2 regions of the Streptomyces sp. Je 1-4 4N24 genome follow, and region 1 is predicted to be linked to the other one. Evidence: riboswitches for the same ligand, from Rfam matches in the RefSeq annotation. Region 1 holds a riboswitch; the other holds the start of a gene.
What was found. Region 1 has a riboswitch for glycine ahead of gcvP (aminomethyl-transferring glycine dehydrogenase). Riboswitches for the same ligand answer to the same signal wherever they lie in the genome.
Positions count from the first base shown of each region.

Region 1 (3,405 bases):
GCCGCCGTGCGGGATGCAGAAGGTCTTGTGCAGGTTCAGGTGCGAGACATCGCCGCCGAACTTGCCGGGCTCGGCGAGCCCGACCAGCGCGTTGAGGTTGGCACCGTCGACATAGACCTGGCCGCCGGCGTCGTGCACCGCCGCGCAGATCTGGGTGATGTGCTCCTCGAACACGCCGTGGGTGGAGGGGTAGGTCACCATCAGGACCGCGAGCTCGTCACGGTGCTTCTCGATCTTGGCGTGCAGATCGTCGGTGTCGACCTCGCCGTCCTCACCGGTCTTGACGACGACGACCTTCATTCCGGCCATCACGGCGCTGGCGGCGTTGGTGCCGTGTGCCGAGGACGGGATCAGGCAGACCGTGCGCTGCTCGTCGCCGTTGGCGCGGTGGTAGGCACGGACGGCCAGCAGACCGGCCAGCTCGCCCTGCGATCCGGCGTTCGGCTGGATGGAGACCTTGTCGTAGCCGGTGACCGTGGCCAGCCGCTCCTCCAGCTCCTGGATCAGCGTGAGGTAGCCCTGGGCCTGGCCGGCCGGCGCGAACGGGTGCAGCTGGCCGAACGCGGGCCAGGTGACCGGCTCCATCTCGGTGGTGGCGTTCAGCTTCATCGTGCAGGAGCCGAGCGGGATCATGCCGCGGTCCAGCGCGTAGTCCTTGTCGGCGAGGGTGCGCAGGTAGCGCAGCATCGCGGTCTCGGAGCGGTGCTCGTGGAAGACCGGGTGGGCGAGGTAGTCGTCGTGGCGCAGCAGCGCCTGCGGCAGCGCTTCGGCGGCGGCCGCGTCCAGCTGCTCGACGTCACCGTTCACGCCGAAGGCGCCCCAGACACCGGCCAGCTCCGCACGCCCGGTGGTCTCGTCACAGGCGATGCCGACCAGGTCCGCGTCGACCTGCCAGAGGTTGACCCCAGCCTCACGGGCGGCGGCGACGACCTCGGCGGCCCGGCCGGGAACCCGCGCGGTCAGCGTGTCGAAGTACGCACCGTGCACGATCTCCACCCCGCCGGCCCGCAGGCCCTCGGCGAGGACCGCGGCGTAGCGGTGGGTGCGCCGGGCGATGGTGCGCAGGCCCTCGGGCCCGTGGTAGACCGCGTACATCCCGGCCATGACGGCGAGCAGCACCTGCGCGGTGCAGATGTTGCTGGTGGCCTTCTCCCGGCGGATGTGCTGCTCACGGGTCTGCAGCGCCAGGCGGTAGGCCTTGTTGCCGTCGGCGTCGACGGAGACGCCCACCAGACGGCCGGGGAGGCTGCGGGCGAACTGGTCACGGACGGCCATGAAGCCGGCGTGCGGCCCGCCGAAGCCCATCGGGACACCGAAGCGCTGGGTGGTGCCGACGGCGATGTCCGCACCGAGCTCACCGGGCGGGGTCAGCAGCGTCAGGGCGAGCAGATCGGCGGCGACGGTGACGATCGCGCCCAGCTCGTGGGCCTGCTCGATGACGGCGCGGGGGTCCCGCACCGCACCCGAGGCGCCCGGGTACTGCAGCAGCACACCGAAGACACCGCGCTCGGCGATCTCGGCCGGAATGCCGTCGGACAGGTCCGCGACCACGACCTCGACGCCGGTGGGCTCCGCACGGGTCTCGATCACGGCGATGGTCTGCGGCAGACAGTCGGCGTCGACCAGGAAGACGCCCTGCTTGACCTTGCCGACCCGGCGGGACAGCGCCATCGCCTCGGCGGCGGCGGTGCCCTCGTCCAGCAGCGAAGCACCGGAGGTGGGCAGTCCGGTCAGGTCGGCGACCATCGTCTGGAAATTCAGCAGCGCCTCCAGGCGCCCCTGCGAGATCTCCGGCTGGTAGGGCGTGTACGCCGTGTACCAGGCGGGGTTCTCCATGACGTTGCGCAGGATCACCGGCGGGGTGAACGTGCCGTAGTAGCCGAGACCGATCATGGAGGACAGGACCTGGTTGCGGTCCGCCAGGCCCTGCAGCTCCTTGAGCACCTCGGCCTCGGTACGGGCCTGCGGCAGGCCGAGCGCCTCGGCGCTCTTGATCACATCGGGTACGGCGGCGGCGGTGAGCTCGTCCAGCGACCCGAAGCCGATGTGCGCAAGCATCTTGGCCTGCGCCGCGTGATCGGGACCGATGTGCCGGCGCTCGAAGGGGGTGCCGCGTTCCAGCTCGGTCAAGGAGATGCGATTGGTGGTCATCTGCGGGGGCCTCCTGGTCAGTACGACCTACGAGGGGCACCACGGCACGGGTGCCCGGACGGCCTCCCCCTCTGTCATCTCAACCTGAGAGCTTCACCGGCCCGCGCGTGGCGGTCCGGCTTTCACCGTCGGTGAGGAGGGGTCCCGGCGCTGTGCCTTCCGTGGCCCGCCCTGCTTTCCAGAGTGACCTCGTCCATGCGGTACGTGTGCCTGAGAGATTCCGGGGAGGATTTGCTCCTTCGGCGCCCTGGTCGCGAACGACAAGGACTCTCCCGCACGGGGTCTGCGGCCAATCGCCAGCCTACCAGCGCGCCACTCGAAGGATCCTTCGAGTGGCCAGGGCATGAAATGTGCCGTTTGGTAGTTGTCACAGGGCAGTTGCGACCAATTGGAGGGGCCGTGCAAACCGATATCGATCCCCGAAGCCTGATCGGCCGCAAAGCGTTCGACCGTAACGGCGCGAAAATAGGGACCATCGACGAGGTCTACCTCGATGATGCGACGGGGGAACCGGAGTGGGCGGCCGTACGCACCGGACTCTTCAGCCGGGATGCGTTCGTCCCCCTGGAGCCCAGCAAGATGGTCGGTGAGGGCCTGCACATTCCCTACGACCGCAAGCTGATCAAGGACGCGCCGGACTTCGGCGTGGGCCGCCATCTCTCCCCTGAGCAGGAACTTCAGCTCTATCACCACTACCGTCTGGATATTTCTTCCCCGACCGATCCGGTGTCCCCCGGCTCCGGCGACAAGAACTTCGGCAAGATCGCCGGCTCGGACGACTGATCGCCCGCAGGCGCCCCGCCCACCAGCGGCAGGGGCTCCCCCGGCCGCAGTGCCGGGTCCTCGACAGCAAAGGTCCGCACCCTCCCCGGTGCGGACCATGGCGTTTCGAAGCGCACGGTCACTCTCCCCACCCCGCTCCCCTGCACCCAGCCGGCGCCGTACTCGTCGTGCACCACGTCCAGCCCCGGATGCCAGCGCCGCGGCCGCTCCTCCTCGGCCTCGTGCTGCTCTGTCCCCCCGGCCTCCTCCGCCGCTGCTGCCGCAGCCGTCGCGGCCTCCTCCGCCTCCCGCTCCGTCGCCAGCTGGGCGAACAGATCCTCTTGTGTGAAGTCCGCCAGGCCACTCACCCCCACGCCCAGGAGCCGCACCCCGCCCGTGGTGTCCACCGTTTCCAGCAGGCGCACAGCGGCCTCCCGTATCACCGCCGGGTCGTCGGTGGGCCCACGGAGCGTCTCGGAACGGGTCAGCGTC
Region 1 covers NZ_CP110836.1:7,877,894-7,881,298, reverse strand. Annotated here, with positions in the region: gene gcvP (aminomethyl-transferring glycine dehydrogenase) at 1-2,151, opposite strand, end outside; glycine riboswitch at 2,340-2,436, opposite strand; gene SLV14N_RS34505 (PRC-barrel domain-containing protein) at 2,551-2,934, shown strand; gene SLV14N_RS34500 (DNA polymerase IV) at 2,844-3,405, opposite strand, start outside.

Region 2 (3,405 bases), 660 kb from region 1:
AGTGACGGCGGCAGGAAGCCGTCCGGCGGCTCCAGGCCGAGCGGGAACCCTTCGGCCATCGGGACACCGTCCGGCCGGTTGCCGAAGGAGATACGCGACAAGGGCATCGTCACCATCGGCTCGGACATCAGCTACGCGCCCATGGAGTTCGTCAGGGACGGCAAGCCCGCCGGCCTCGACGTCGAACTCGCGACCGCCCTCAGCCGTGAGCTGGGCCTGCGCGTCAAGTTCGTGAACGCCACCTTCGACACCCTCCTCACCGGTCTGAACGTGAACCGCTTCGACCTGGTCATGTCGGCGATGACCGACACCAAGGACCGTCAGGAGGGGCGCACGGACGGCACGAAGACCGGCAGCGGTGTCGACCTGGTCGACTACTTCAAGGCCGGGCTGGTGCTCGTCGTCCGCAAGGGCAACCCGGAGGGCGTCAAGGCTCCCGGAGACCTGTCCGGCAGGAAGGTCGCCGTCCAGCGCGGCACGTTCGCCCGTGACTACCTGGACCAGCTGAACCCGAAGGCCCCCGCGAAGTTGAAGATCCGGGAGTTCGACTCACCGGCTGAGGTCTACGACGATGTCGCCAAGGGCCGGTCCACGGCCTGCCTCGACGATTTCCCGGTCGCGGCCCACAACGCCGCGACCCGCGCAGGCGGCACCGCCCTCGAACTCAGCGGCGCCCAGCTCGAACCCCTCCTCTACGGCATAGCGGTCGCCAAGACCAACACGGCCCTGCGCGACGCCGTAAGGGAAGCCCTCGACCGCCTCATCAGGAACGGCGAGTACGCAAGGATCCTCAAGAAGTGGCATGTCGCGGACGGCTCGGTGGGGCGGGCGGTCGTCAACGGGGGCCCGTAGGGCGGCCGGGCTCCGTTCGGGGTGAGCGTCACTGCGGTGCGGCCGTCGGGAACCGTTCAGCCGGTGATGACCTGGTTGGTCGTACCGAGCGGTGGACACCCATGGTGCGCCGCATCTTGGGGTGTGGACTCTCCCGCGCAGGATCGTCAGCGGTGTACGTGCTGCCGGATCTTTCCGGACGCAACGTACGGGCACCGGAAGACAGCCGTCAAGAGTCCGCCCGGTGTACGTGCCGGTAACGGATGGCCTCAGGATGTGCGCCTTGAGCTGCACAAATGCCGTGCCCCACGGGTGAGTGCCGTGCTACTTGGAGGTAATGTCCAGCGTTCGGCCGGTCCCTTGACCGGTCGCTGATGTGGGCCCTAGCCTCACCGCACATTGCCGTTCACCCCGGAGCGGGAGAGCACTGGATCAGCCAGACCCAGGCGCCGAAGGAGCAACACCTCCCCGGAATCTCTCAGGCACCCCTACCGCTCGGGCAGGCAACTCTGGAAAGCAGGCGCTGAGGCGCCTCGCCGACGGTGCAAGCCGCGCGCTGAGCGCGGCGAAGCTCTCAGGCTCATGACAGAGGGGGAGGCTCACTCGGCCGCACGGGCCCCTGCCCGTGCTCGACATTCGAGGAGCCCCTGATGGCTGTCCCGCCGCCTCTTCCCTGACCGCCACTGCCTGCCGGCTCCCGGGCTGATCTTCGATCTACTATGTGGGACCGTTCTGACGCCGTTCCGGCCGACTGCCGCATGTCCGCGCCCGGCCGACCCTGCCGCTCGCCCCCTGTGGGCGCGTGGTCATTCTCCGAGATGCCCCCTTCCCGTGCCCGCACGGGTCTTGAGATCTGCGAGGTTTGCCCATGCCTGAACGCAGTGACACCGGCTCGACGGCCGCGCCGGACCAACCGGCGGCCGGATCCACGGCCCCGCCCGAGGGCGAGCAACACCTCTCCCGTCAACTGTCCAACCGGCACATCCAGCTCATCGCGATCGGCGGTGCGATCGGAACCGGCCTGTTCATGGGCTCGGGCAAGACGATCTCGCTGGCCGGGCCCTCGGTGATCTTCGTCTACATGATCATCGGCGTGATGCTCTTCTTCGTGATGCGGGCGATGGGGGAGCTGCTGCTCTCCAACCTGCGCTACAAGTCGTTCGCCGACTTCGCGGCCGATCTGCTGGGGCCGTGGGCCGGCTTCTTCACCGGCTGGACCTACTGGTTCTGCTGGATCGTGACCGGCATCGCCGACGTCATCGCGATCTCCGGGTATGTGTCCTACTGGTGGCGCGATCTACCGTTGTGGATACCGGCGTTGGCCGCCGTCATCCTCTTGATCGCCTTGAACCTGCCCACCGTGAAGGCGTTCGGCGAGACCGAGTTCTGGTTCGCACTGATCAAGATCGTCGCGATCGTGGCGCTGATCGTCGTCGGGCTGGTCATGGTGTTCAGTCACTTCCAGGCGCCCGGGGGTGCGGCGGCAAGCTTCTCCAACCTCTGGAACGACGGAGGCTTCTTCCCCACCGGTCCCATGGGGTTCGTCGCGGGATTCCAGATCGCGACCTTCGCCTTCGTCGGCATCGAACTGGTCGGCACCACCGCGGCCGAGGCGGAGAACCCGGAACGGAACCTGCCCAAGGCGATCAACTCGATCCCGGTGCGCGTGATGCTGTTCTACGTCGTCGCGCTGATCGTGATCATTTCGGTCACGCCCTGGCGCGAGATCAGTGCGGACCGCAGTCCGTTCGTCGTGATGTTCACTCTCGCCGGTCTGGGGATCGCCGCCTCGCTGATCAACTTCGTGGTGCTGACCTCGGCCGCCTCGTCTGCGAACTCGGGCATCTACTCCACCTCACGGATGGTGTACGGGTTGGCCCGGGAGGGCGACGCCCCGGCGCGCTTCGGCAGACTCACCTCCAGGAAGGTACCGGCCAACGCCCTGCTCCTCTCCGGGGTGTTCCTGCTCGCCGGTGTGGTCATGGTCGCCATGGACAACTCGATCATCGAGGCGTTCACCTTGGTGACCACCGTGTCCGCCGTGCTGTTCATCTTCGTCTGGTCGATCATCCTGATCAGCTACCTCGTCTATCGCAAGCGCCGTCCGCACCTGCACGAGGCATCGAAGTTCAAGATGCCCGGCGGCATCGCCATGTGCTACGTCGTGCTGGTCTTCTTCGCGTTCCTCATCTGGGCACTGACCCAGGAGCCCGACACGCTGCGGGCCTTGCTGGTGACCCCGGTCTGGTTCGTCATCCTCGGCATCGCGTGGGCGGGGCTCCGCCGTCGCCCGGGTCATACCGCCCGTGAGGCGGCCTTCCGTTCCGAACTCCACCACGCACAGCGGGACTGATACGGCCACCGGATCCACAAACCGGCACCGATCGCGAGCGCCGTTCCCGGCGGACGGGAACGGCGCTCGCTTTCGGTGTGCTTGCCACTCCCACCACAGCCCACATCTGACAGCCACTCAGGACTCCACATTCCGCCGCCGGGTTGCGCTTGGAGCCCCTGTGTAGCCGTGCCGAGTTGGTCTTCCAGCTGTGTGGTGAGTTCCGATGGGGGCTCCGTACG
Region 2 covers NZ_CP110836.1:8,537,595-8,540,999, forward strand. Annotated here, with positions in the region: gene SLV14N_RS37020 (transporter substrate-binding domain-containing protein) at 1-852, shown strand, start outside; glycine riboswitch at 1,239-1,335, shown strand; glycine riboswitch at 1,336-1,427, shown strand; gene cycA (D-serine/D-alanine/glycine transporter) at 1,700-3,184, shown strand.
Region 2: another riboswitch for glycine. It lies ahead of cycA (D-serine/D-alanine/glycine transporter); the one in region 1 lies ahead of gcvP (aminomethyl-transferring glycine dehydrogenase).